2 regions of the Faecalibacterium sp. Marseille-Q3530 genome follow, and region 2 is predicted to be linked to the other one. Evidence: riboswitches for the same ligand, from Rfam matches in the RefSeq annotation. Region 2 holds a riboswitch; the other holds the start of a gene.

Region 1 (12,159 bases), on a different contig from region 2:
TGTCAGCCTCCAGCTGCTGCTGTTCAGGACGCCTTCCAGCGAAGTCTCGTAGGCTTGGCGGCGGGCTTCCGCCTCGGCGTTCTTCTGGTGCAGTTCGCTGATCTGCTGCTGCAGCGCGGCAATGGCCTGCTGCTGTGCGGCGATCTGGTTGTTGAGGCCGGCGATGTGCTGGGCCTCGTTGTCTCTGGTCTTCTGGTAGAACTGGAGGCCCTCCAGCACGGTGTTGAAGAGCGGCTTATCGGCCAGCGTTTCCAGCGGGCAGTAATGGTAGGAGACGCCCAGCTTCATCCCGGCGGGGAAATGGGTCACACCATCCAGCAGATAGTTGGGGTCGCGGTCGAGGAAGAGGGTGCTGTCGCTGGGCAGAGTCAGGCCGTTGGCCGGGCGGCAGAGCACCCGGTCGTCCGAAAGGCTCAGGTTGGTGATGCAGCAGGGCAGCTCGCCCGGATCGAGCCGCAAGGCGCGGGCGGTCACGGGCAGCTCAAAGGTCGCGGTGACAACACTCGTCAGCTCGTCCACCTCATAGTCCGGGGCGGTGAGGGTGTCTTTCTCCGAAAAGCCGAAACCCGCATCAAAATAGAGGGTGGGCTGCAGCAGAGCGGGGGAGTCGGTGTGCTTCTCGTTCTGGGGATGGGCCGCAAGGTAGGACTGCACTTCCTGTTCCAGCCCAAGGCAGCGTTCTGCCAGACGGGAGACGCCCTCGTCCGAGAGCTTGAGCTGCTGTTCGAGGTCCGCGATGCGGGCCTGCAGGGCAGCCGTGGAGGCAGGAGCTTCGTTGTTCATAACCGGATTCTCCTCATCATATATAAATTCACTTCAGCGGGGAGACCCCGCAAAAATTCAATGTCTGGCCGCATAACGCCGCTGCGCCGGGCCCGCACGTCGGGCGGCCGCATTCCGGGCAGCGGTGCGCTGGAGCTTCCAGTCGCGGCGGCGGAGCAGCAGCTCGCAGATCAGCAGGATCGAACCCATAGACACCGCAAAGTGGGTCACAAGGCCCAGAGCCTCCCGGCCCGCAAACTTCTGCGCCATCAGATACCAGGGGATGGCGGTGAGCTCCACGGTGTGGATGCAGAAGATGTACAGCGACCGCTGGCCGATGGCCTGCACGCCGTGGGTGATGAAATTGTCCACATGGCGCTGGAAGAAAAGCAGCAGCGACAGCATACCCAGACCGGTCATCGCATCCAGCAGGATGCTCACGGGGCCGAAGGTCCATTCAGCCATCGAGACGCAGTCGGTGCTCTGGGTGGCCAGCACAAGGCCCGCCACAGCCAGCGTCGAGGCGATCATGCCGAGCTTGAGCTTCCAGGACAGGGGCCTGTCGAAGAGCTTGTGCTGCTTGGCCAGATACCCGACGTAGAGCGCCGGAACCGTGACCATGCCCTGGCCGATGCAGAAGGGGACCTCCCAGGTGATGCAGATGCCCCAGCCCAACAACATGGTGCCCAGCACGGCCCAGGGTATGTATGGTTCGGGGAAGATGTTCAGGATGACGTCCAGCAGGATCCACGCGATCATCAGCGAGAGCAGATACCACATCGGCCCGCAGGAGAAGAAGGTCTGCCCGGCGTAGATGGAGGTATGGGGCAGGCCCAGCGCAAAACCGCCGAAGACCTTGAGGGTCTCTCGGACAGCGCCCTCGACCGAGCCGAAGGTGAGATAGTGGATGAGAAAATGGAAGAACGTCGTGGCAAGCCCGGTATAAAGGTAGGGCTTGAACACCGTTTTGAACTGCTGGTCGATGCACTTGCCGATGGACCGCTTGCGGAAGCCGTAGCCGCTGGCGATGTAGAACGCCGCCATCAGTGACTCCCGGTAGGCGAACAGATAAAAGGTCATGGGCGTGATGGTCGTCGTGGCACCCACCGGATACAGCTCGGCGGAGTGTGCGAACACGATGGTCAGCATTCCGATGCCCTTGAGAAGATCAAACATGCCCAATGAATTGGCTGTGCGGGGTTTGGTACCCTCCATGAAATGCCCTCCTTTGCGCCGAGATCACCGGGGGAGTGGCAGATGCCGAATTCGGGCGCAAGATGTTAAAAGTTACAAAATCGTTATAAATAAGTATAATGCTTTTTTGAGGTTCTGTCAATCAAAGACGGACAGCCTGCAAAAAGCCCTCCCGGTGCAGAAAAAAGTGTACCACACCCGCTGCCCCTGCGCAATGAATGGGAGCAAATCCCATCTGTCTGCACAAGTTGGATGCAAGCTTATGTTGCATATTTGTGCAATTAAAACTTGCATTCGGCTCCGGAATGCGGTATACTGAGAACCATAGCCCCCAAACTTTGCCAAAAAGCGGGATTCATTGGAAAAAACGTCAAACAAACAAGGAGTGTATAAAATATGACCAGAGAAGAGTGCTGCGCCGTTGTTGCTGAAAAAGACATGCCGAGGACGGTCTATGATATGATCGTTGCCATGCAGGAAAAATACGCCGAGCGCCCGGCATTCCGCTGGGTGGATGACGCCACCAAGACCGTGCAGGAGAAGACCTACGGCCAGTTCGTGGAGGACATCCGCAAGATGACCAGCTATCTGCAGGCAAATGTTGCCGATGTGAAGGGCCAGCGCATCGTCATCCTGAGCCGCACCAACTACGAGTACGGTGTGGTGACCTTCGGCACTGTGATGGCCGGTGCCGTCATCGTGACCCTGAACCAGAAAAAGACCTGGCCGGAACTGGAGTATGAGCTGGGCCTGAGCGAGCCGGCCCTCATCTTTACCGACGGCATCGATTACGGCTATGCCGACGAGCTCAAGGCCGCCTACGGCGACAAGCTCCGCCCCATGAACGCCTATGAGGGCAGCACCCCGGCCGAGCTGGCCAACCGCATCGACACCAACGCCCTGATGATGCTGATGTTTACCTCCGGCACCACCGGCCGCAGCAAGGGCGTCATGCTCAGCGAGAAGAACTACTTCAGCGCCGTGCGGATGTATGTTGCAGGCCAGGCAGCCGTTATGAGGAAGGCCCAGGAACTGGCCCCGAAGGATATGGACAAGCCCTTCAGCCACTTCACGCTGGTGCCCATGTTCCACCTGTCCGGCTTCATCTGCTACTTCGCCTACGGCATCCATGGCTGGACCCTGAACCTCTGTGCGGACCCGCGCGACGTGCGCCGCGATATGTCCATGATGCACAGCGACGCCATGTCCACCCCGCCGGTGCTGGTGGAGATGATCTACAATGAGATCCGCCGCGGCAATCAGGACAAGCTGAACGGCCTGTGGAACCTGAGCTGCTCTTCTGCCATCCTCGACCCGGAGATCCTGAGCTACCTCATCGCCCACGGCTTCTACATCAATCAGTGCTACTCCATGACCGAGCTGGCCGGCTATGGCCTGCTGAACATTGCGCAGGAGGGCGAGCACCTGCGCGCTCTGGGCAAGCCGGACGGCTTCTGCGAGATCAAGCTGGATGAGACCGGTGAGATCTGCGTCCGCGGTGATGTCGTCATGCTGGGCTACTACAAGGACCCGGAGGCCACCGCCGAGGCCATCGACAAGGACGGCTGGCTCCACAGCGGCGACCTGGCCCGCGTGGACGAGGACGGCTTCTACTACATCACCGGCCGCAGGAAGAACCTCATCATCTTGGACAGCGGCGAGAACGTCAGCCCCGAAGAGCTGGAGAAGCTGCTGGGCAAGTGCACCGACATCAAGGAGTGCGTCGTCAAGGAGATGGGCAAGAAGATCGGTGCCGTCATCTGCTGCGAGCCGGACAAGGAGCAGACCGTCCGCGCCTTCGTCACCGAGCTGAACCGCACCCTGCCGCTGTACAAGCGCATCAGCGCGGTGGAGTGCACCGCAGAGCCGCTGCCCCGCAATGCCATGGGCAAGCTGCTGCGCAAGTAAGAGCGCATTTGTAGAAAATCTGTAAAGCTGTACGGCGAAATATTGCAATTCCCCTGAAAAACGGGTATTATAAAACTGCATGACGTCGGTATAGGCCGGGACCAGAATGGGAAAACCGGGCCGCGCGGGGCATCCCCTTGCGCTGCGACGCTGAAATCCATCATGGAAAGGAAGATTTTTTGATGCAAAGAGCAGAAATCGTGTCCCAGATTCTCGCGGTCCTGGAGGACGTGGCAGAGATCAGCCCGGAGGACGTGAACGAAGACAGCGTCCTGATGGACGACCTCGACCTGTCCTCGATGGAGATCCTGACCATTGTGGCGGATCTGGAAGAGACCTTTGGTCTGCGCATCCCCGAAAAGGAGCTGCGCAACTTTGTGACCATCGCGGACGTGGCAGATTATCTGGCGGATAACGCGGGGTGAACTGATTGAATGAGACGCAGTGCGCCGTTTTTCAGGGCATCGTGTATGATTACCGCGCCAATCAGGTGATCTGCCGCTATCAGATCGCCCTGCACGACCCTGTGGACCCGGTGCTGGAGGCAGCGGAACTCAACGAACAATAAAAAAGGTGTTGCTGCGAATTTCTTGCAGCAACACCTTTTTTGGTTTTCAGAAGGAACCGCCCGACGAGCCGCCGAAGCCGTCGCTGTCGGTGGTGGAACCGCCGGAGTCACTTTCGGGCTGGGGCGGGTCGTAGACCTCGACGCGGTCGGTGTGGGTGTAGCGGTCGGTCTTGACCCGCAGCTTGAGCCCGGCGCCGATGTAGTCGTCGGCCTCGGTCTTGAGCTGGGCCGTCTTCATCCGGCTGTACAGGATGCCGCAGACCACGGCGGCGATGAGCATCGGGATGCCCACCACGATGAGGATGCCGATCAGGCCGAGGCCGCCGTCCGGGTCGTTGTCGTAGTCCAGCGGCTCGCCGTTCTCGGCGTAGAAGTCCAGTGTGCTGGCGCAGAGGTCGATGTAGGTCTGGGCAGCGTCGGCGTAGTCACCGTCTGACAGCAGGGGCACGACCTCGTCTTCCAGCTGCTCGATGCGGTAGTCGGTAAAGGCGGTGACGCCCCCGCCGTAGGTGATGGTGACGTACTTGCGGGAGCCGAGGGCGATCATGAACAGGATGCCGCTTTTTCCGCTGCCGGAGCCAAGGTCGTTCTGCACATAATAGTTCTTGGCGTAGGCGCGCTGGTCGGTGTCGCCGATGCTGTCCACCGTGAGGAAATAGACGTCGCAGTCATGCCCGGCGGAAGCGTCCTCGGCGCTGGATTCCAGCTGGGCAAGGGTGTCGGCGTCGAACAGGCCGTACTCATCCCGCACAAGGGGCGCGTCGGCCAGTGCCGGGCAGGCGAGACAGGCCGCAAGGACCAGAGCGGCAAGGAATGCGCAGAGGCTGCGCAGGCAATGGGTGTGAGGATTCATTCTGCGCACCTCCTTATAAGTAGAGCAGCCAGGTGAGGAAGGCCATCAGCGGCAGGCTGATGGCGGCGAACCACGCGGCCACTTTGGCTTTGTCCACAGGCAGGTCGCCGATGAGTCGCCCAGTCTGGCCGTTCATCGCGAAGAGAAAGTCGTTGTCCTTCCAGCGGGTGTGGAGCATCCAGACCGGCAGCAGGGCGTAATGCGCCTTGAGCTTGCTGAGGTTGATGTCCTCGTGCAGGGTGTTGACCTCCGAATAGCCGTGGGTGGTCTCGTGCAGAGCCTGGGCCGTGGAGTTCAGCATCCGGGTGCGGGCCCGCTCGGCGCAGGCGTTGGAGTCCTCGTCGTAGCGGTCGGCCAGAAAGCCCGGCAGATACGCAGTGGAAAAGGGCTTCAGTTCGCTGTAATCAAACGGCTCAATGGCGTCCATGTGGGCGTTGGGCATCTTGCTGGAGCCGTCCACCGGAACGCGGGTGAAGACGGCGGTGCCCTCGCGCCGGACGTCGTAGTGCTGGGTGGTGGTCACGTTGTAGTCGCCCTCGCGGTGGCTCTCGGTCGTCAGGCCCTCGTAGCTGCCCCGCGCATCGGCCTCGGCATCGTAGAGCCAGAAAGGGACATAGACGCCCTGCAGCTCAGCGATGTGGTTCTGGCTCTTGAACGCCTTGGGCAGAAAGGCCTTGCCTTTATAGTAGTGGGTCAGCTGGGCGATGGCGGCATTCTTGTCCAGCTTGAAGGGCAGGATGTACTCCGGCTTGAGCTTGCCGGAGAGCTTGCCGCCCAGCACGGTGGGGTTGCCGCAGTAGGGGCAGTTGGTGGCGGCGGTGGTGGCGTCGCAGACAAGCTCAGCCCCGCAGGTAGTGCAGGTGTAGCTGGTCAGGCTGGCAGCCTCCATCTCATCCCAGACGGGAGCGGCTGCTTTGCGCCGCGCTGCCTTTTTCTGGTCTGCCTCGGCGGCGGAGTCGGCCTTTTTCTGCTTGGCCGCATACTGCGCCTCGATGTCTGCCACCTCATACGCCGAGCCGCAGTAGTCGCAGACGAGCTTGCCGGTGGCGCTGTCGAAATGCAGGGGGCCGGTGCAGGCCGGGCATTGGTAATTCGTTACTTTATCAGCCATTCAGGATGCCTCTCTTATGCGCCGAAGGGGCTGCCGCATTCCGGGCAGAACTTCGGCGGGTGGGCCGGGTCGGCAGGGGTGAAGCCGCAGTTCGGGCACTTGCCAGCGGGCTTCGGCTTGCCGCACTCGGAACAGAATTTGCCGCTGTTCTTTGCGCCGCAGCTGCACACCCAGACAGTGGGCGCTTCGGGCCGGGGCTTGCCGCAGGCGGTGCAGAACTTTCCGGTGTTGCCGCTCTGGCCGCAGGCGCAGGTCCAGCCGGATGCCGGGGCGGCAGGCGTTGCGGGCTGCTGGGCCCCCATCTGGTAGAGGGTCTGGGCGTTGACGCCGCCCGCCGCTGCCGCCTGATTGACCCCCATGAAGGCCATGGCCGGGCCGGCAGCGGTGTTGGAAGCAGCCGCCTGCATGGCAGCGGCCTGTGCGCCCACCAGATGGGCGGCGGCGCGGGTGGGATCCATGAAGGCGGCACTGCGCTGCAGGTCCTTGATCATCTGTTCGTCTTCTTCGCTGGCCTTGACGCCGGACACGCCCAGCGAGACGATCTCGATGCCGCGCAGCTTGCTCCACTTGGCGCTGAGGGCCTGGTTGAGGGCGTCAGCCAGCTCGGTGGTGTGGGCGGGCAGAGAGGAGTAGCGGATGCCCTGTTCGCTGATGCGGGCAAAAGCAGGCTGCAGGGCGGTCATCAGCTCGGTCTTGAGCTGGCCGTCCAGCGCGTCGCGGGTGTAGGCGTTTTCCACATTTCCGCAGACGTTGGTGTAAAACAGGATGGGGTTGACGATGCGGTAGCTGTACTCGCCAAAGCAGCGGATGGCAATGTCGAGGTCGATGCCGGCGCGCTGGTCCACCACACGGAAGGGCACCGGGTTGGGGGTGCCGTACTTGTTGCCCACCAGCTCCTTGGTGTTGATGTAGTAGATGCGCTGGTCGGCAGCGGCCTGCCCGCCAAAGCCGAACCGCTTGCCCATCTCGGCAAAGACGCCGTCGATGTCCTTCAGCCCGCCGCTGAGCAGGGAGGGCTGGGTGCCGGTGCTGTAGGTGTACTCGCCCGGCTCGGCGCACAGCTCCACCACCTTGCCCTGCTCCACGATCAGGGCGCACTGGCCCTCCGCGACGGCTACGACGGAGCCGTCGGAGATGATGTTCTCATTGCCGTGCTTGTTGGCAGAGCGGCGGTCGGTGCGCTTCTGCCCCTTGACGGCCAGCACTTCGGCCGGGAGGGCATCGCAATAGAAAAACTCTTTCCACTGGTCGGCCATCACGCCGGAGGCCGCGTTCATTGCAGCCTTTACAAGACCCATATTCCAAATCTCCTTTGAAGTGGTTTCGGTTGCGGAACTGTTCCTAGTATAGCACAGAAGCACTGCAAAAGGAAACTGCCTCTTGCAATTTTGGCACGATGGGTGTAGAATACTCCCGACAACAAAATACAGGGGAGCTCGTCATGCGGGCTGAGAGGAAGTGCTCAAACTTCGACCCTTTTACCTGATGCGGATAATGCCGCCGTAGGAAGTCATCACGATGCGTTTTCACAGGGGCTTCCGCAGAGGGAGCTCCTGTTTTTGTTTTCTGCCGCAGCCGCCGTGTGGGCGGCTCCGGGCCGAGGGGGAGCGCCCTGGGCCTTGAATCGACGCGATGGGAAGCCGTGTTCCGGCGTGAGAGGAGACCAGAAAGTCTCGACCGCTTTGCAATAGGAGGAATCCTCATGAAAGCACTCTCTACGAAAAAGCTGGCTCTGGCCGGGATGCTCTGCGCCCTGGCCGTTGTGGGCAGCGTGTTCAGCTTCCCCATTTTTGGCAGCAAATGCGCCCCGGTGCAGCACATGGTCAACATCCTGTGCGCCGTGCTGCTGGGCCCCTACTACGGCATCGGCGTGGCCTTCGTGGCCTCGCTGCTGCGCAACCTGCTGGGCCTGGGCAGCCTGATGGCCTTCCCCGGCAGCATGTTCGGTGCCCTGCTGTGCGGCATCGTCTACCACAAGACCGAAAAGCTGCTGCCCACTCTGGTGGGTGAGGTGTTCGGCACCTCCATCCTGGGCGGGCTGTGCGCCTACCCGGTGGCCATCCTGCTGATGGGCAAGAGCGCGGGCGATATCGCATTCTATGCCTACATCGTGCCCTTCCTCGTCTCGACCGCAGGCGGTGCGGTCATTGCAGGTGTGCTGCTGGCTGCGCTGCAGCGCTCCGGCGCTCTGCGCTCCATGCAGACCAGCCTGAGCTGAGGAGGGCACCGTGACAGCGTTTGGAGCTCTTTTCGACCGGGTGCGGGAAACCTCGCCCCTCGTCCACTGCATCTCGAATCTCGTCAGCGCCAACGACTGCGCCAACATCGTGCTGGCGGCCGGGGCGTCGCCCATCATGGCGGATGACCCGGAGGAGGTGGAGGAGATCACGGCGCTGAGCCGGGCTCTCTGCCTGAGTCTGGGCACCCCGAACCCCCGCAAGGCCGAGGCCATGGTCAAAGCGGGCCGCACCGCCGCCCGGCTGGGCCTGCCGGTGGTCTTTGACCCGGTGGGCGTGGGCGCATCGCAGTTCCGCCAGAGCATCGCGGCCGAGGTGCTGCGGGAAGTGCCCGTCACCGTGCTGCGGTGCAACGCCTCGGAGCTGCAGGCGCTGAGCGGGCTTGCGCAGGTCTCGCGCGGGGTGGATGCCGGCAAGACCCTGCCGCCGGAGGCCCTGCGGCCGCTGGCTGAGCAGTTTGCCGCGCAGCACCACTGCGTCGCGGCAGTGACCGGGGCCGAGGACATCGTGACGGACGGGAAGACGACCCACATCCTCCGCAACGGCACTCCGCTGCTGCGGCGGGTGACCGGGGCGGGCTGTATGTTGTCGGTCCTGACGGCGGCTTTCGTGGGGGCCAACCCCGACCGCCCGCTGGCCGCGGCGGCCGCCGCCGTCTGTGCGATGGGCCTTTGCGGCGAGACTGCCGCTGCCCGCCTGACCGGCGAAGAGGGCACCGGAACGCTGCGCATGTATCTGATGGATGCCGTGTCCAACCTGACCGGCGAACAACTTGACCAAGGAGCAAACGATGAACTATACTGCTGAGATGCTGCGGCTCTATGCCGTGACCGACCGCGCCTGGGTGGGCGAACAGACCCTGCCCCAGCAGGTGGAAGCTGCCCTGAAGGGCGGGGCCACCTGTGTGCAGCTGCGGGAAAAAGATCTGGGCGACGCGGCCATTCTGGCAGAGGCGCTGGAGATCTCCGCCCTCTGCAAACGGTACGGCGTGCCGTTCATTCTGAACGACAATGTGGCGCTGGCCAGGCAGTGCGGGGCCAACGGTGTGCATCTGGGGCAGGAGGACATGGACCCTGCCGAAGCCCGGCGCATCCTTGGCCCGGAGGCCATCATCGGCGTGTCGGCCCACAATGTGGCCGAAGCCAGAGCCGCTGTGGAAGCCGGTGCGGACTATCTGGGCTGCGGGGCCATGTTTGCGACCGCCACCAAGATGAATGTGACCGCCCTGCCCAAAGAGACGCTGCGGGACATCTGCGCGGCGGTCCCCATCCCGGTGGTCGCCATCGGCGGCATTCATAAGCAGAACCTGCTCAGCCTTGCCCACTGCGGCGAAGCCGGTGTGGCGCTGGTCAGCGCCATCTTCGCGGCTAAGGACATCGAGGTCGAGTGCAGGGAATTGAGAGCATTGGTAGAACAGTTATAACTCCTTCCGTCATCGCTGCGCGATGCCACCTCCCTCCCAGAGGGAGGCTTTTGCGTCGGGGAGGCAATGAGGCCCCCTCCCAGAGGGGGCTGTCACCGCAAGGTGACTGGGGGAGTTATCGGCAGACCGGGGGCACCACCTTCTGCCGGAACAGACTTCATGCAAAGGAGTTTTGACATGAACACCGCAGGGTTTGTCTGCGGAGGCGCCGGAAACCACCCGTTTGATGGGCGAAGTCCGGCTCTTTCGTAACGATAGAAAAAAGAGTAAGAGTGTATCGACTTGTCAAACTGGAGGTAACAAGATGCAGAATTACACCACACAGATGGACGCGGCCCGCAAGGGCATCGTGACCAAGGAAATGGAGATCGTCGCCCAGAAGGAGTACCGCACCACGGAGGAGATCCGTCAGCTGGTGGCCGAGGGCAAAGTCGCCATCCCGGCCAACAAGCACCACACCTGCCTGAACCCGGAGGGCATCGGCAGCATGCTGCGCACCAAGATCAACGTCAATCTGGGTGTCTCCCGCGACTGCAAGGATTACAACATCGAGATGCAGAAGGTGATGAGCGCCGTGAACATGGGCGCAGAGGCCATTATGGATCTGTCCAGCCACGGCAACACCCAGCCCTTCCGCCAGAAGTTGACCCATGAGTGCCCGGTCATGATCGGCACCGTGCCGGTGTATGACTCGGTCATCCACTACCAGCGCGACCTCGCCACCCTGACGGCGCAGGACTTCGTTGATGTGGTCCGCCTGCACGCAGAGGACGGCGTGGACTTCGTCACCCTGCACTGCGGCATCACCCGCAAGACCATCGAGCAGATCCGCACCCACAAGCGGAAGATGAACATCGTCAGCCGCGGCGGCTCGCTGGTCTTTGCCTGGATGTGCATGACCGGCAACGAGAACCCGTTCTACGAGCACTTCGATGAGATCCTGGACATCTGCGAGGAGCACGATGTGACCGTCTCGCTGGGCGACGCCTGCCGCCCCGGCTGCCTGGCCGATGCCACCGACGTCTGCCAGATCGAGGAGCTGGTCCGTCTGGGTGAGCTGACCAAGCGCGCCTGGGCCCACAACGTGCAGGTCATGGTCGAAGGCCCCGGCCATGTGCCCCTGAATCAGGTCGCCGCCAACATGGAAGTCCAGAAGAGCATCTGCATGGGTGCGCCCTTCTATGTGCTGGGACCCCTCGTCACCGACATCGCCCCCGGCTACGACCACATCACGGCAGCCATCGGCGGCGCAGTGGCAGCGGCCAGCGGTGCAGCTTTCCTGTGCTATGTGACCCCCGCCGAGCATCTGGCACTGCCCAATGTGGACGATGTGAAGCAGGGCATCGTGGCTTCCAAGATCGCCGCCCATGCCGCTGACATCGCCAAGGGCATCCCCCATGCCCGCGACATCGACGACAAGATGGGCGATGCCCGCCGTGTGCTGGACTGGGATGCACAGTTTGCCTGTGCCATCGACCCGGAGACCGCCAAGGCCATCCGCGACGCCCGCCTGCCCGAAGACGACCACAGCGACACCTGCTCCATGTGCGGCAAGTTCTGCGCCGTCCGCAGCATGAACAAGGCTCTGGCCGGTGAATACATCGACATCCTGTAAGTTCTTCCTCTTTCAATAGAAAACACGAAGCCCCCTGCACGCGGTATGTGCAGGGGGCTTTGCTGTTGACTGGCGGTCAGCCTTCGAGCTGCGGTGCAGAAGAAGGCTTTTGGATGAGGTTCGTCATACTCCGGAGGCTGATGCCGATGGTGGACAGGTTGTGCAGCATGGCCGATGCGGCAGGCTGCAGGATGCCCAGAGCCCCCAGCGCGATGAGGGTGGAGTTGAAGCTGAGCACAAAGCGGTAATTCGAGCTGACACGGTGCTGCAGCGCATTGGCGATGGTCTTGAGGGTGACCAGCTCCTCCAGGCTGTCGGCCTTGATGGTGACATCCGCGATCTCGCGGGCGATGGCAGCGCCGGAGTTGATGGCGATGCCGATGTCCGCAGCCGAAAGGGCGGGGGAGTCGTTGATGCCGTCGCCGATCATGACGACGGTGCGGCCCTCGGCTTTGGCCTTCTGGACGAAGTTGGCCTTGTCTTCGGGC
Region 2 (12,159 bases):
AATTTCTCTCATGGTATCGTCCACCTGTTTCTTTAGATTTTGCAATAGGTCATCGTCTATGGAAAATAAATTGGGGCCTCATTTTTGCCGGAAGGTCTGCCGTTGTACCACATGACACGTTTCCGTTTTGTTTCTTATTTTCCACACACGATCACCTATTACACCCCTCCGGTGCCGCAGACAGACTGTCTGCATCCACGCTTTTCAAGGGGATATAATAAGTGACATTATAAAAATAAGGTGTGCCAGAAGGCTTACGCCTCCTGGCACACCATTACGAGGCATTATCATCAGCCCCGCCTACAACATAGGGCGGTGCGAATGAAACACTCAAGCTATTTAGTTAACCTAAATTAGCCCCAAACCTGGATGGTACCATCCGAATTGATCTTGTACTTGTTGTTCCACTTCTTGTCAGCAGCCTTGAACAGGGTGACATCGCCAGCCTTGTTAGCAACGGTAGCGTTGCCCAGGTTGTAGATAGCAGCAACGTTGCCCAGAACCTTAGCGAAGGTCTCACCGGCCTGGCCGTTCTTAGCAACGAAGGTGCCCTTCAGGCTCTCGCCCAGGCCCTTCCAAGAAGCGCCCTCAGAGAAGACATAGCCAAAAGTGCCGTGGACGAAATTGTCAACAAAAGCATTGCCCACCAGGGTAACAATGTTGGTGTTGAAGGTCTTGACGTTAGCAGCGGTCCAGATCGGAGCGGTAACAGCGCCGATAGCCTCGATCACGCCACCACCAACAACATAGGTCATCTCGTTCTCTGCGATAACAGAGTAGTTTGCAGGCATCATCATAATGAATTACTCCCTTCAAATGATTGAATCGAATTTAGGACTTCTTCAGGCTGCGCAACCATCCAAAGCCATTTTTATGTAATCGAGTGCGCACTCGATTGCAACTTAATAAGTGATTGCCTCACCGCCGTCATCGTCTTCCTCGACCACTGCGGCGTGGGCAACGGGTTTCGGCTCTTCCTTCTTGCGGCGGAAGATGCCCTGCTGCAAATTCCAAAGCTCGTAATACTTGCCCTGTTTTGCCAGCAGTTCATCGTGTGTGCCGCGCTCCACGATCTCGCCGTGATCCATGACGAGAATCTGGTCGCAGTCACGAACGGTGGACAGGCGGTGTGCCACGATGAGCATCGACTTGTCAGCCAGTTGGTTGTAGATCATATCAAAAATGGTATTTTCTGTGCCAAAGTCCAGGCTGCTGGTCGATTCGTCCAGAATGTAGAGGTTCGAGTCCTTCAGAAATGCACGAGCCAAAGCAATGCGCTGTTTCTCACCACCAGACAGGCCGTTGCCGGCTTCCTCCAGATAGGTGTTGTACTGCAGCGGCAGCTTGCGGATGAACTCATGTGCATCTGCCTTCTTGGCAGCGTCCTTGACTTGCTCAAGGGTGGCTTCCGGACGCGAGATCCGGATATTCTCAAACAGAGTCTTGCTGAACAGCTCGACATTCTGTGGGACGTAAGAGATCGCACGACGTACCGATGCGTTGGTATACTCATTGAGGTTGATACCGTTCACATCAATTTCGCCGCTCTCCGGCTCATAATACTTGAGCAGGAGTTTGGTGATGGTCGATTTGCCGCTGCCGCTGCTGCCGACCAGCGCCACCTTCTGCCCCTGCGGGATGGTGAAGGAGATGTGGTTCAGTGCGGGGCTGCGGTTGCCATATCGGAACGTGACATCTTTGAATTCGATGTCGCCTTCGATCTGCTCCATCTCGGTGTGCTCTTCATCTTCGGCCTGTTCCGATTCATAATCCATGATCTCGGTCAGACGCTTCATGGAGATATCCGCTTCCTGAATCGACATCTGCATCGAGATCAGGTCGCTCACCGGAGAAGTAAAGTAACCGGACAGCGTGGTGAATGCCATATAACCGCCCAGTGTCAGCTCACCGTTCAACACCTGCATGATGCCCACGTAAGTGGTCACCATATTCAGCAGAGTGGAGATCACCATCGACACCAGAGACTGGCCGGTGCTGATCTTGCTGGACCGGAGGCTGATCTTCAGGCTCTTGATGTACTCGCGTTCCAGAGCTTCCAGCTCGCGGTCTTCGCAGGCATTGCACTTGATGGTCTCAATGCCGCGCAGGCTCTCGATCATCTGGCTGTTCAGCATTGCGGACTGCTGCATCGTCTCTTCATTGATCCGCTTGTACGGCTGCTTGAAGATGATAACGAGAAGCAGGCTCAGCGCGGTGCTGAACAGGGTGAGCGAGAACAGCGAGGAGTTCATCCGGAACAGCACAATGCCAACGCCCACGGCCATCACCACGTCCATCACGATGGTCATCGCGATGTTGGTCAGGACCGATTTGATGGTGCTTGCATCGGAGTAACGGGTGGTGATCTCACCGGTCTTCCGCGTTGCGAAGAACTTCATCGGCAGTTTGTACACATGCTCGAAGTAGCCCAGCATCAGCGGAATGTCGATCCGGATGGACAGGAAGATCAAGATCCACTCGCGAACCGTGCTGAGCAGGTTGCTCGTGAGGTTGACCACGCTGAACACGAGGATCAAGGTGATAAGTAAGTTCTTCAACCCATACGGAAGCACCTCATCCATCAGTGCTTTGTTGAACACTGTAGAGACGATGCCGATGACCGTAAGGATCACCGAACAGAGGATTGCATAAATAAAAAGTTTTTTCTGGGGCCAGAGCAGATCGATATACCGCTTGAGCATGTGGTACTTGCCGGTACTCTTATCCCCCTTGGCGTTTGCATCGGTGCTGGTGCCGTTGATGCTGGTGCCAGCTTTCTTTGCCTTGCCGCCCTTGAACTCCGATGTGGGGTTCATCAGTAGCAGAACGCCAGTGAAGTTTTTATAGAAGTCGTCCAGGCTGATCTTTTCGAGGTCCTTGGCAGGGTCGCCGATGACGACGTAATCCTTGCACTTATACTTCTTGGAAGCGTCAGCCTTTTTTTCTTCTTCCTTCAACACATGCTTGCGGCGGGCATCATCGTCCTTGATCGTGGTCTTCTTGAAGATGACCACGAAGTGGGTCAAACCCTGGTCGGTGATGACCTGCGCAATGCAGGGAAGTGTGAAATCACTCAGAAAATTCTCGCGGTCCACTCGGACAGCGGCCGTGTTGAAGCCAAGCTCATTGGCGGCTTTCTGCAGGCCCACGAGGTTCGTGCCCTTCATGTCGGTTCCCATCATATCGCGTAAGCGGGTGATGGTGATTTCCTTTTTGTAATGGAGGCACACCATTGCGAGACTGGCAGCTGCACAGTCGGTCGTGTCGTGCTGCCGCACATAGGTATAACGCATAGATGTTTCCTTTACAAGAGACCGACAACCTTCGGAAACGATCTCTTCTCTGTGTTCTAATATTCAAAACTGCCTTCCATATTCTAGCACATTGTGCGGAAATGTACAAGTAAAACTTTGTACGCATCACGCAGACAGCAGACAGGATGCAGATTTTGACGCAGGAGAAAAGGTTCTGTCACGCTCCATCTAATGCAGCGCATAGCCCTCTGCTTTGCCCTGCCCTGCGGAGAACCAGGGCAAAGCAGAGGCCAAGCTGCTATCAAAAAGAAGGGAGCGCCTACCCTTTGATCTACCAAACGCTTCAGAAAATTTCCTAAAGCTTAGATGCAGTATACCACAATCTGACAGCTTCTTCAAGAGGACATTTTTTAAGAAACCGTTAATTTTGAAGAAAGTGTGAAAAATGTCACAAAATAGTTACAGCCCGCATCTATGAAAAAGGCGGCAGGTGTGATCCCCGCCGCCGATTTGTTGGCGCCTCTTGCCTGACTCGAACAGGCGACACCCTGATTAACAGTCAGGTGCTCTAACCGACTGAGCTAAAGAGGCATATATCCAGAGCTTTACAGCGGTAAAAGCTGCTGCGAGTAGGATTATACCTCTTTTGCCTATATTTTGCAAGTCTTTTTCGAAAATTTATGAAAAAAGCTTTCAGGTGGGGGTTTGTGCGCCTCGCAGGAGGTGGATGCAGGGTGTCCCTCTTTGAAAACAGTCTGTCGAGCGCAGCGATGCCTGAGCGCTCATCCAAAGTCCACCTCCCCCGTTTCCTGCAAATTTTTCGTCCTCCTCCTGCTATAATCTCCCAAAAGGGGGCGGGGCTTATCCGGGCCGTGATCTATCTCGATGTTCTTCTGCTGGTCAACTTTCTCACGACTGCGCTGTTTCTGCTGGCGGCGGGCCTGTTGTGCGGCGTGAGCACGTCGGGCGGGCGGGTCGTAGGCGGGGCGCTGGCCGGGGCGGCAGCCTCCCTTATCCTGCTGGCCCCTGCCCTGCCGTGGCCGGTATCGGTCGGCTATCAGCTGGCCTCCGGGGCCGGCATCGTCCTGCTTGGCTATGGGTTTCCGGGCGGGCGGTGCTTTCTGCGGCTTCTGGCATGGTTCGCAGCCCTTCATTTTGCGCTGACGGGAGCCGTGCTCCTGCCCGGCGCACAGGCCAACAATTTCAGCGTCTACCTTCCCCTCTCGCCGGGGCTGCTGCTGGTCTGCGCCGGAGGCGTGTATCTGGCTGTGCAGGGCATCCTGCGGTTTCTGGGCCGGAACGGCGGGCAGACGTTTCCCGTCACTCTGCAAATTGGCAGCGCGTCCCTCCCGCTCCGGGCCTTCTGCGACACCGGTTTCTCGGTGCAGGAACCGCTTTCAGGCCGGGAGGTCGTACTCGTGCGCTTTGCCGCCGTGCAGAACGCCCTGCCCGGCCCGCTGCGCACCTACTTATCTGCTTACTTCGCGGCCCCTTCCACCCTGCCGCCGCCTGAACTCGGCCTGCGGTTCGTCCCCTGCACCACGGTGTCCGGGCACTGCATCCTGCCCGCCGTCCCGGCCATACTGGCTTCGGCTCCGGCTCAACCGCTCTATGCAGCCTTCTGTGACCTTCCGCCCCCGCCGGGCGGCTGGGAGCTGTTGCTCTCGCCTGCCGTTGTGCCCGATGCTGCGTTCCGATGAGCCGTTGAACCTCTCCGTCTCGCCCTCATTGGCAGCATCCAAGAATCCCGCCCACAAAAAGGAGGCTTTTCGTTGAATCACCTGTTATCGTTTTTCCGTCGGCTGTACGTCCTGTTCGTCTGCCCCGGCACTGCCCACTATGTCGCCGGGGCGCCCAGCCTGCCGCCGCCCCTGACGCCGGAGCAGGAAAAAGCCCTGCTCACCCGGATGATGGCAGGCGACCGCACCGCGCGGGATGACCTCATCACCCACAACCTGCGGCTGGTGGTCTACCTTGCCAAAAAGTACGAGAACACCGGCGTCCCTGCCGAGGACATGATCTCCATCGGCACCATCGGGCTGATCAAAGCGGTCAATACCTTCACGCCGGAACGGAACATCAAACTCGCCACCTACGCAAGCCGCTGCATCGGCAACGAGATTTTAATGTATCTGCGCAAAAGCTCCAACCGCCGCCAAGAGGCCAGCATCGACGAGCCTTTGAACGTGGACGGCGACGGCAACGAGCTGCTTCTCTCCGACATCCTCGGCAGCGACGAAGACCTGGTCAGCCAGCGGCTCGAACAGAGCGCCGAACTGGCCACCCTCCGGCAGTCGGTGGCCCTGCTCTCCCCGCGGGAGCGCCAGATCATGGAACTGCGCTTCGGGCTTCTGGACGGCGTCGAGCGCACCCAGAAAGAGGCCGCCGATGCCCTCGGCATCAGCCAGAGCTACATCTCCCGCCTCGAAAAACGCATCATCCGGGAATTGAAAAAGAAGCTGGAGGACTGAGCGGGCAAAAATTCCCACGCATGATTCCCCTGCCCACGCCCCATACTTCCGGTAACGTCAAAACGAAACCGGAGGGGCGCGGATGTACAACAAAGTCGAGCTCTGCGGGATGGATACGGCACAGCTGCCTGTCCTGACCGAAGCACAGAAGCGGGAGCTGCTGACGCGGGCCCATGCGGGCGACGCCGCCGCCCGCCAGCAGATGATCGAGGGCAACTTGCGGTTGGTGCTCAGCGTGGTGCAGCGGTTCGCCCAGCGAGGCGAGAATCTCGACGACCTGTTTCAGGTAGGCTGCATCGGGCTGATCAAGGCCATTGACAACTTTGATCCGGCTCAGAACGTGCGGTTCTCCACCTACGGCGTCCCGATGATCATCGGCGAGATCCGCCGCTTTCTGCGGGACAACAACGCCCTGCGGGTCAGCCGGTCGCTGCGGGATACAGCCTATAAAGCCATGCAGGCGCGGGAGAGGCTGGAAAAGCAGCTGGGCCGGGAGCCTACCGTGAACGAGATCGCGCAGCAGGCGGGCCTGTCCCGCCGGGAGGTGACGGCGGCGCTGGAGTCGGTGGTGGAACCGCTCAGCCTTGAGGAGCCGCTCTATACCGACGGCGGCGACGCCATGTATGTCATCGACCAGGTGCGTGACCCCGACGGCGAGGACAGCTGGATCAGCGGCCTGCAGTTCCGGGAGACCGTCGCGTCCCTGACCCCGCGCGAAAAGCGGATCATGGAGCTGCGCTACCTCAAGGGCGAAACGCAGATGGAGGTGGCGCGGGAGATCGGCATCAGCCAGGCGCAGGTCAGCCGGCTCGAAAAGGCCGCGCTGGAACAATTCCGCAGCAAATAGCAGCAAAAGCGGCGCACCCTTATATTACCTATCTATAAGGATGCGCCGCCGCTCTTATTTTTTGCCGTATTTCCGGCGGGTGGCCGCCCCGCCCCGCAGATGTCGCTCGGCCTTGTTCCGGGCCAGCACTGCCTGCACCCGCTGGAACAAGTCGGGGTCCACCCGCCGCAGCCGGGACGAAACATCCTTGTGCACGGTGGATTTGCTGCACCCGAACGCCCGCGCTGCGGCCCGCACCGTTGCGCTGTTTTTTGCGATGTACTCCCCCAGCAGTGCGGCCCGCTGTTCCGGTTCCACTTTCATGCCCTGTCCCCTCCTCCGCAAGACTCCTTGGTAAAAAATATGAGGCAGAGGGGCGTAATATGCCCGCCGGGGCTTGACTTTTGGCGTTGGACGACTATACTGGGAGACGGACATGAAAACAGGGGCGCCGAAAGGCTGAGATCCGCACACTGCGGAGTACCCTTGAACCTGATCCGGGTAATGCCGGCGTAGGTAGTTTGCGGAATGTTTCCATCTTTCACAAACGAAGCCTCTACGCCTGCTGATCGCAGGCGTATTTTGTTTTTGTGTACTATATTTTTAGAGGAGCGAATCCAAAATGTCGAATTCCTATTCCAAGACCCGCATTCTGGTGGAGTGCGCCCTGATGATCGCCATCGGCACCGTACTGTCGAACATCAAGATCTTCACTATGCCTAACGGCGGCAGCGTCACCCTGCTGAGCATGCTGCCCTTCGTGCTGGTGTCCTTCCGCCATGGCGTCAAGTGGGGCCTGTTCACCGGCCTGGTCAACGGCTGCCTGCAGATGCTGCTGGGCTTCTGGGCACCCCCGACGCCCACCTTCCTGTACTTCCTGGGCGAAGTCCTGCTGGACTACCTCATCGCCTTCATGGCGCTGGGCACGGCTGAGCTGTTTGCCCGCCCCTTCAAGAACCGGATGGTCGGCGTGGCTTTCGGCACCTTTATGGCCGGTGTGCTGCGCTTCCTGTGCAGCTTCCTCTCCGGTGTGCTCGTCTGGGGCAACCTGAACGAGGGCCTGAGCGCCTGGACTTACAGCCTGGTCTACAACGCCAGCTACATGCTGCCGGAGACCCTGCTCACCGTGGTGGCCGCTGTGCTGCTCATCAAGGTGGCCCCGCAGATCTTCGACCGCCAGTACACCAAAGCCTGATTTTTCACGCACCATCGCGCCCCGGCAGGTCCACCGCCCGCCGGGGCGCTTTTCTCTGCAAAAACTTCGCAGGAAATTCGAAAAAAGTGTTGACAGCGTCCCTTCATGCTGGTATAATAACTCACGTCGCAAGACACGAAACCAAACATGTGGGGGATTAGCTCAGCTGGGAGAGCGCTTGCATGGCATGCAAGAGGTCAGCGGTTCGATCCCGCTATTCTCCACCAAAAAAGCACTGTACTTCGTAGGAAGTATAGTGCTTTTCTTTTTGTTGAAGCCGATTTTTGGGGGCTGCATTGATTCGCCTGCACCGTTTTCAGGCTTTGCAGGCGGTTCCGATACACCCCCCAACGTCTGACTTTACACCATTTTCAAAAAGGAATGTTTGCCGCCCGTTTTTTCAGCAGGCTGCCGCATCATCCCCTTCAATGTACGGCGTATTCCGTGTTGTATTTCCGTTGATTCCGAGCCATCTCTTCTTGCCTCCTGTTTCTCCTTTTCTATATATTGGATATTGGCTCTTTGAGTTCACTGTGTCAACTTTTATTGTACAACACCAGATTGCATTTTTTATCGGCATGGTTCTACTCTCCTTATTTATAAGGAATCTTTCTCATTTTCAGTAGATTCTTCCAGATTCTTTCGGTACTGTGCCGGACTGACACCATACTCTTTCTTGAATACCCGGCTAAAATAGAGTGGGTTATCATACCCTACGATCTCTGCAATTTCTCCAATATTGTATTCGGTGTTCTCCAATAAGCTTTGTGCGTTTACCATCCGAAGGGACAGGATGTATTGCGCAGGGCTTATTTTCATGTACTGCTTAAAATTACGGATAAACCAGTTCGTACTGATATGCAGCGATTCTGCGTAATCGTCCACACTGACCTTTGTATTATAATTCTCGTTAAAGTAGGCAACGGCAGCTTCGATTTCTTCGGGGATGCTCGTCGTTGTTTTCTCGCTTTCCTGCTGTTGCCTGCTTACTAAAAGCAGAAGGATGTTGAAGAGAGAAGCAATATAGTCTTCATAGCCATATTCACATTGTTGCAGTTCCCGGATGATCTTTCGGAACAGCATTTTGTAATCCGGCAGTGTGCCGCTGTAAAAAACGTGCTTGTCCAATGGTATTCCGTGATAGTTCAGGATGTTTTTGACATCGTATCCTGTAAAGTGAATCCAGAACACCTCTGGATGATCTTCTACATAGTAGACATACTTCTGGATTTCTTTCGGCTGATAAAGCACCATGTGTCCAGAAGTCACCACTTCCTCAACACCATCGAACCAGAAGTGTGCTTTACCAGATGCCACATAGAGGATTTGATAGTCTCTGCGACCCTTTGCCCAAAAAGTAGGTAGCTTAGGGCGTTTTTTCAAGCGATAAGTGCCGCAGCTGCCTACGACCAGCGGCTTTGAGTAGTCTTTGAAATCCAAACGGGAGTTGTTCAAATATCCTGAGTTGAAATACATCCCTGCGTCCTCCTCATCTTCAGAGATTTTACAGTGATTTGGGAAATGTTCTATCAAAAAATTACAAACTCTTTGATTTTGTGCATATTCTGTTCCATCTTGTCTATATCTTTTCGTTCCATTAGATTCTATAATATTTTCAGACGGAACGCAAGAGATTTGGGTAACTTGCGTAATGAGAATTCCAGTCTGAAGTGCGCAGCAGATTGGTCACGCCCACACAAAACAAGCAAGATGGGAGAAAGCACAATGACCGAGAAACGTTATCTAAAGTGGTATAATAAAGTCGGCTATGGTTCAGGCGATATTGCAGGCAACGTGGTGTATGCATTCCTGTCCTCCTTCGTCATGATCTATCTGACCAACACCGTTGGCCTGAACCCCGGTATTGTCGGCACTCTGATTGCAGTTTCCAAACTGCTGGACGGTGTGACGGACATTTTCTTTGGTTCTTTGATTGACAAAACGCATTCTAAGATGGGCAAAGCCCGTCCTTGGATGCTGTACGGCTACATTGGCTGTGCCATTACGCTGGTGGCAATTTTCGCCATCCCGACCAATCTGGGACAGTTTGCACAGTACGCATGGTTCCTGATTGCATATACTCTGCTGAACGCTGTATTCTACACTGCCAACAACATTGCTTACTCTGCACTGACTGCTCTCATCACAAAGAACAGCGCCGAACAGGTCGAGATGGGTTCTTGGCGTTTCATGTTCGCCTTTGCCACCAGCCTGCTCATCCAGTCCATCACGCTGGGTGCTGTTACGGCATTGGGCGGTGGTGCTGCCGGTTGGCGCACTGTTGCAATCATCTACGCCATCATCGGTCTGCTTGTCAACACCCTCTCCGTTTTCTCCGTGAAGGAACTGCCGGAAGGCGAATTGGTGGATACCACCGACAAAAAGGAAATCGAGCAGGACGAAAAGTACAATCTGGTTCAGGCTGCAAAGCTGCTTGCTGGTAACAAATATTATATGATGATTTGCGTCACCTACATTTTGCAGCAGATCTACGGTGCCATGATCAGCATGGGCACCTACTATGCAACCTACATCCTTGGCAACCAGAATCTGTTCGGTGTATTCTCTTGGGCAATCAACATTCCTCTGATCATCGCACTGGTGTTCACCCCGACCTTGGTTGCAAAGTGGAATGGAATGTATAAGCTGAATGTAATGAGCTATACTCTGGCAACGATTTCTCGTGCACTGGTTGCTGTAGCTGGTTACATGGGCAGCGGCAATGTGACCTTGATGCTGCTCTTTACTGCAATCGCAGCTCTTGGTCAGGGTCCTTGGCAGGGCGATATGAACGCTGCGATTGCTGCTTGCTCTGAATATACTTGGCTGACGAAGCATAAGCGCGTGGATGGCACGATGTACTCCTGCACTTCTCTCGGTGTGAAGCTGGGCGGCGGTCTGGGTACTGCCATCACCGGCTGGCTGCTGGCTGCAAGCCATTTCGATAGTGCGCTGACCGTTCAGCCGGATTCCTGCATCAATATGCTGAAGATCATGTATCTGGTGATTCCGTTTGCTCTGGATGCCATCATCACCTTCATTCTCTCTCGTATGAAGGTCGAAGAAGCAAATGAAAAACTGCGTGCAGCAGTCTGATAACAAGCCATTATCATTTCTCCTTCATCTGCTGTTCCCCGGAGGAATCCAGCGATTCCTCCGGGGAGGCTGGAGAAATATTATAAAATTATAAACGGTAAATGAGGAAATACTATGGCTGCATTTGATTTTGCAAAAGTAAAAGACCCCACCTTTTTCAAGGAAAACGTGCGGAATGCTCATGCAAGTTTCCGTACTTACGCTTCCCGCGAAGAATATCTTGCAGGAGAATCTTCGCTTGCGCTGAAGCTGGACGGTATCTGGAAATTCGCCTACGCAAAGAACTACACCAGTGCCATCCCCGGCTTTGAAAAGACGGATTACGATTGCAGCGGCTGGGATGACATTCATGTTCCGGCACACATCCAGATGGAGGGCTACGACATTCCCCAGTACGCGAATGTTCAGTATCCGTGGGATGGCCGTGAAGAAGTACAGCCGGGCGAGATCCCGCAGCGGTTCAATCCGGTGGCAAGCTATGTAAAATACTTCGAGCTGCCGGAATCCATGCAGGGCAAGCCCGTCCACATCGAGTTCGAGGGTGTGGAAAGCGGCATGGCTCTTTGGCTGAACGGGTCTTATGTGGGTTACACCGAGGACAGCTTCTCCGCACACGCATTCGATCTGACTCCCTATCTCCAGCCGGGCGTGAACAAACTTGCTGTGCAGGTGTTCAAGTGGACTTCCTCCAGCTGGTGCGAAGATCAGGACTTCTTCCGCTTCTCCGGCATCTTCCGCAGCGTGTGGCTGTACGCCATCCCCACCGTGCATCTGGAAGATCTATCCGTCAAAACGCTGTTTGCCGGGAATAATTTTACTCATTCCACGCTGGAAGTTGCACTGCAGGTGGAGGGTAAGGGCGCAGCCCGTCTGACCCTGCGCCGTAGTGAACTGGAAGTGTTCTCCGAAAAAATCGCACTGAACGGCGGTTCTGCTCTGTTCAGCCATGCGGTGGAGAACCCCTACCTGTGGAGCGCAGAGGACCCGGCTCTGTATGAACTGGAAATTGAGCTGCTGGACGATGCAGGCCATCCGGCAGAGGTGACCGGGCAGAAAGTCGGTTTCCGCAAGTTCGAGTTGAAGAACAATCGGATGCTGCTCAACGGCAAGCGCATCGTGTTCAAGGGTGCCAACCGTCATGATTTCAGCTCCATTACGGGTCGTGCTGTGGGCGTACACACCCATGAGGAACTGCTTCGGGACATCATCACCATGAAGCAGAACAACATCAATGCCATCCGCACCAGCCATTACCAGAATCAGGATGCACTGTACGACCTGTGCGACGAGTATGGTCTGTATCTGATCGCAGAGAAC

The links. Region 2 has a riboswitch for thiamine pyrophosphate ahead of thiT (energy-coupled thiamine transporter ThiT). Riboswitches for the same ligand answer to the same signal wherever they lie in the genome.
Region 1: another riboswitch for thiamine pyrophosphate. It lies ahead of thiW (energy coupling factor transporter S component ThiW); the one in region 2 lies ahead of thiT (energy-coupled thiamine transporter ThiT).

The regions. Positions count from the first base shown of each region.
Region 1 is NZ_JAFREH010000015.1:36,614-48,772, reverse strand. It holds gene J3350_RS11710 (hypothetical protein) at 1-783, opposite strand, end outside; gene J3350_RS11705 (acyltransferase) at 841-1,977, opposite strand; gene J3350_RS11700 (class I adenylate-forming enzyme family protein) at 2,353-3,864, shown strand; gene J3350_RS11695 (acyl carrier protein) at 4,047-4,289, shown strand; gene J3350_RS11690 (hypothetical protein) at 4,295-4,432, shown strand; gene J3350_RS11685 (TPM domain-containing protein) at 4,479-5,285, opposite strand; gene J3350_RS11680 (Trm112 family protein) at 5,299-6,396, opposite strand; gene J3350_RS11675 (SPFH domain-containing protein) at 6,411-7,694, opposite strand; TPP riboswitch at 7,815-7,922, shown strand; gene thiW (energy coupling factor transporter S component ThiW) at 8,099-8,614, shown strand; gene thiM (hydroxyethylthiazole kinase) at 8,625-9,440, shown strand; gene thiE (thiamine phosphate synthase) at 9,424-10,056, shown strand; gene thiC (phosphomethylpyrimidine synthase ThiC) at 10,361-11,671, shown strand; gene J3350_RS11650 (heavy metal translocating P-type ATPase) at 11,748-12,159, opposite strand, start outside.
Region 2 is NZ_JAFREH010000009.1:60,853-73,011, reverse strand. It holds gene J3350_RS08980 (hypothetical protein) at 1-12, opposite strand, end outside; gene J3350_RS08975 (hypothetical protein) at 354-797, opposite strand; gene J3350_RS08970 (peptidase domain-containing ABC transporter) at 903-3,293, opposite strand; tRNA gene J3350_RS08965 (tRNA-Asn) at 3,769-3,845, opposite strand; gene J3350_RS08960 (sigma-E processing peptidase SpoIIGA) at 4,127-4,954, shown strand; gene sigK (RNA polymerase sporulation sigma factor SigK) at 5,036-5,725, shown strand; gene sigG (RNA polymerase sporulation sigma factor SigG) at 5,808-6,572, shown strand; gene J3350_RS08945 (sporulation transcriptional regulator SpoIIID) at 6,627-6,875, opposite strand; TPP riboswitch at 6,986-7,087, shown strand; gene thiT (energy-coupled thiamine transporter ThiT) at 7,174-7,746, shown strand; tRNA gene J3350_RS08935 (tRNA-Ala) at 7,898-7,973, shown strand; gene J3350_RS08930 (AraC family transcriptional regulator) at 8,344-9,222, opposite strand; gene J3350_RS08925 (MFS transporter) at 9,472-10,842, shown strand; gene J3350_RS08920 (glycoside hydrolase family 2 TIM barrel-domain containing protein) at 10,957-12,159, shown strand, end outside.